2 regions of the Streptomyces sp. cmx-18-6 genome follow, and region 2 is predicted to be linked to the other one. Evidence: riboswitches for the same ligand, from Rfam matches in the RefSeq annotation. Region 2 holds a riboswitch; the other holds the start of a gene.
The links. A riboswitch is a leader RNA that binds a small molecule or an ion and turns the genes downstream of it on or off. The one in region 2 is predicted to bind cobalamin.

Region 1 (2,191 bases), on a different contig from region 2:
TCGCCGCGATGCTGGCCACGAAGCTGACGTACCGCATCAACCGGAACGTCACCGACCCGAACCAGCTCAAGTCGACGGCCAAGGGCTACCGGGCCGGACAGATCGCCTCGGCCGGTCTCGTCTCGCTCGCCCACGGCACCAACGACGCCCAGAAGACGATGGGCATCATCACCCTGGCCCTGGTCACCGGCGGCGTCCTCGCCCCCGGCTCCAACCCGCCGATGTGGGTCATCGTCTCCGCCGGCGTCGCCATCGCGCTCGGCACCTACCTCGGTGGCTGGCGCATCATCCGCACCATGGGCAAGGGCCTCACGGACCTCCAGCCGCCGCAGGGCTTCGCCGCCCAGACCAGCGCGGCGACGGTCATCCTGGCCTCCTCGCACCTCGGCTTCTCGCTCTCCACCACGCAGTCCTGCTCCGGGGCCGTGATGGGCGCGGGCCTCGGCCGCAAGGGCGGCGTGGTCCGCTGGTCCACCGCCACCCGGATGTTCGTCGCCTGGGGCCTGACGCTCCCGGCCGCGGGGCTGGTCGGCGCGGGCGCCGAGTTCCTCACCAAGCAGGGCCCGTGGGGCATCGCCGTCACCGCGATCCTGCTGGTCGGCGGCTCCTTCGCCATCTGGCTGGCCTCGCGCCGCCAGCCGGTCGACCACACCAACGTCAACGACACGGCCGACGGCGAGCCCCAGGAAATCGTCACCACGGCGATCGCCGCGGTCCAGCCGCCGCCCATCGGCACCCACCCCACCGACCTCATGACCACCATCCCGGCTCCGGCGCCGGCGCCCGACGACACGGCGCGGCCCTCGGCCACGGTGTAAGGACAGATCCGTATGAAAATCGACTGGGCAGCTCTCGCCTCCGTCTTCGGTGTCAGTCTCGTGGTCACCGTCGCGCTGGTCGGCCTCTTCACCGTGGGCATCGTCGCCCTCTCCAAGTTGTCGGCCACGTCCGGCAGCAGCGCCTCCGGCGGTTCGGCGGCGCTCGCGCGCACCGGCGCGTACGCCTCCTTCGCGCTGTGCGTGGCGGCGGTCGCGTACGGGATCTATCTGATCGTCGCCTGACCCGCGCCACCGCACTCCTTCGGGCCGGACACACCACCGTGTGTCCGGCCCGATGTGCGTCTGCGCACACCGGCCCTCCGCAGGTCAACAGCAAGTTGACGGCCGTTCTCGCAGCGTGGTGGACTGCCGGAGCCAATCACGGCGACAGCAGAGGAAGCCGGTGCGAATCCGGCGCGGTCCCGCCACTGTCACCGGGGAGCACTCCCCCACACCGGATGTCACGGCCCTCGCCACGCGGGCTGGAAGGCCGGGGGAACTGCGGATCCGGAAGCCAGGAGACTCTCGTCGCCGCTCACGTCGAACCAGGGCGCGGACCCTGAGTTAAGGACTTATCGCCATGCCTGGCCGCCGAGCGCCGCATCCCGTGTCCCCTCACGCCGGAACGCCCCGACCCGCGGCGGGCTGACGCGTGCGTGCCGACCGCGTCTTCGCGTACGGCGCCACGGCCGGGCTGATCGCCGACGCCCTGCTCGGCGACCCGCGCCGGGGGCACCCGGTGGCCGGTTTCGGCCGGGCCGCCGGGCGCGTGGAGTCCGTGCTGTGGCGTGACGACCGGGGCCGGGGCGCGCTGCACGCCCTCGTGTGCGCCGGAGGCGCTGCGGGGGCCGCCGCGCTGGCCGCCCGTGCCGTACGGGACCGGCCCGCGCTCGCCGTCGCGCTGACGGCCGTCACCGCCTGGTCGGTCGTCGGCGGTACGTCGCTGGGCAGGGAGGCCCGCGCCATCGGGGGCGCGCTGGCCGCCGGTGACCTGGAGGTGGCCCGGGAGCGGCTGCCGCATCTGTGCGGGCGCGATCCGCATTCCCTGGACGGGCCGCAGATCGCCCGCGCCGTCGTGGAGTCGGTCGCCGAGAACACCTCCGACGCCGTCGTCGGCGCGCTCGTGTGGGGTGCGATCGGCGGGGTGCCGGGGCTCGTCGGGTTCCGGGCCGTGAACACGCTCGACGCGATGGTGGGCCACAAGTCGCCCCGGTACCGGCGCTACGGCTGGGCCTCCGCGCGGCTGGACGACCTCGCGGGGTGGCCCGGGGCCCGGCTGACGGCCGCGCTGGCCGTGGTGGGCGGCGGGCGGCCCTCGGAGGCCGTACGCGCCTGGAAGGCGGACGCGGGCCGTCACCCGAGCCCCAACGCGG
Region 2 (2,191 bases):
GGCCCCGCACTCCCCCGGTGCGAGCTCCTCGATGATCAGGCGTTCGCAGATGTCGGCGCGGCGGTGACGCCAGTCGTGCACCGCCGATGTGTAGCGCCCGCGGTCGTCCTGGGTGCGGTCCCGCCAGGGGTCGTCGGCCTCGACGACCCGGTAGGGGCCGGTCAGGTGCTCGGCCAGGATGTCCCGCCGCAGCCGGGTCAGGGAGTCCTTCTCCCGGCCCTTGCCGAGCACGAAGAAGACCTGGGCCCTGCGCATCGCCTTCACCGCGGCGAGGGTCAGATGGTCGGGGTCGCCGGCTCCCATGCCGATGACGAGGATGTGGCGGGGTGCGTCGTCGCTCATATCGGCCGATCATGCCAGCAGCGGGGCGGGCGATCGGGCCAGGGGCGAGGCGACCGATCGGGCCGGTCGCGGACCCGGCGATCACACCGGGGGCGGGGCGGGCGATCACGCCGGGGGGCGAGGCGGGGTGGACTTACTAGGACGTCCAACTATATGTTCGTGAGCAGAGGGGTGACCGGCGGGCAGCCGGGCGCCTCGAAGGCCCGTGGTGTCAGGGAAGCCGGTGCGATTCCGGCGCGGTCCCGCCACTGTGACCGGGGAGTTCGTCCTCGCAGGACACGCCACTGACGGCGAAGCGGTCGTCGGGAAGGCATGAGGGCGGGCACTGATCCGGGAGTCAGGATACCGGCCGCGGGATGTTCCGTGTTTCCACGAGGATGGAGCAGACACGCATGGCACCGGTCCGCACCCACGGCCCCGCAGGCCCGTCCCGGCGAGCGGTTCTCCCCGCCCCCTGACGGCCTCCGCCCTTCGCGTCCCCCTACGGCGAGCCCTTCCGGCACCCGCGCGCATCCGACCGGTGCGCCGTGCGCCGGTGGAGCCGTGCGCCATCCCCGGATCTCTCCTGACGATCTCACCGACGAGAGCAGGCTTTCATGGTCCGCGAACTCACCCATTTCATCGGCGGCAAGCACACGCCCGGCGCCTCGGGCGCGTACGGCGACGTGTACGACCCCAACACCGGCCGGGTCCAGGCCCGGGTGCCGCTGGCCGGCCGGTCCGAGACCGAGGCGGCCATCGCCGACGCCGCCGAGGCGCAGGTCGAGTGGGGCGAGTGGAACCCGCAGCGCCGCGCCCGGGTCCTGCTGCGCTTCCTCCAACTGGTCGAGAAGGAGAAGGACTCCCTGGCCCGGCTGCTCTCCTCCGAGCACGGCAAGACCGTCTCCGACGCGCACGGCGACATCGCGCGCGGGCTGGACGTGGTGGAGTTCGCCGCCGGTGTGCCGCATCTGCTGAAGGGCGAGTTCAGCGACAACGCGGGGTCCGGGATCGATGTCCACTCGCTGCGCCGGCCGCTCGGGGTCGTGGCGGGCATCACCCCGTTCAACTTCCCCGCGATGATCCCGCTGTGGAAGGCCGCGCCCGCTCTGGCCTGCGGGAACGCCTTCATCCTGAAACCCTCCGAGCGGGATCCCTCGGTGCCGCTGCGGCTCGCGGAACTGTTCCTGGAGGCGGGGCTGCCGCCCGGGGTCCTCAATGTCGTCAACGGCGGCAAGGAGACCGTCGACGTCCTGCTGGAGGACCCGAGGGTCAAGGCGCTCGGCTTCGTCGGCTCGACGCCGATCGCCGCGCACATCTACGCCACCGCCGCCGCCCACGGGAAGCGGGCGCAGTGCTTCGGCGGGGCGAAGAACCACATGATCGTGATGCCGGACGCCGATCTGGACCAGGCGGTGGACGCGCTGATCGGGGCCGGTTACGGCTCCGCGGGCGAGCGGTGCATGGCGATCTCGGTGGCCGTGCCGGTGGGCGAGGCCACCGCCGACGCGCTGGTGGCCAAGCTCACCGAGCGGATCGGCGAGCTGCGGATCGGCCGTTCGGACGACCCGGACGCCGACTTCGGGCCGATGGTGGGGCGCGACGCGGTGGACCGGGTCCGGGGCTATGTCGACCTGGGCGTCGAGGAGGGGGCCGAACTGGTCGTCGACGGGCGGGACTTCGCCCTGGAGGGGCACGAGGAGGGCTTCTTCGCCGGGGCCTCGCTCTTCGACCGGGTCACCCCGGACATGCGGATCTACCAGGAGGAGATCTTCGGCCCGGTGGTGTCCGTGGTCCGCGCGGCCGACTACGAGGAGGCGCTCCGGCTGCCCTCGGAGCATCCCTACGGCAACGGCGTCGCCCTCTTCAC

Region 1: it holds a riboswitch for cobalamin, as region 2 does, so the genes downstream of both, ACLJPL_RS31455 (cobalamin biosynthesis protein) here and ACLJPL_RS15430 (CoA-acylating methylmalonate-semialdehyde dehydrogenase) in region 2, are expected to answer to the same signal.

What each region holds. Positions count from the first base shown of each region.
Region 1 is NZ_JAEBEP010000019.1:60,972-63,162, reverse strand. Features, by position in the region: gene ACLJPL_RS31465 (anion permease) at 1-818, shown strand, start outside; gene ACLJPL_RS31460 (hypothetical protein) at 831-1,061, shown strand; cobalamin riboswitch at 1,211-1,343, shown strand; gene ACLJPL_RS31455 (cobalamin biosynthesis protein) at 1,471-2,191, shown strand, end outside.
Region 2 is NZ_JAEBEP010000005.1:523,899-526,089, reverse strand. Features, by position in the region: gene cobF (precorrin-6A synthase (deacetylating)) at 1-342, opposite strand, end outside; cobalamin riboswitch at 532-711, shown strand; gene ACLJPL_RS15430 (CoA-acylating methylmalonate-semialdehyde dehydrogenase) at 939-2,191, shown strand, end outside.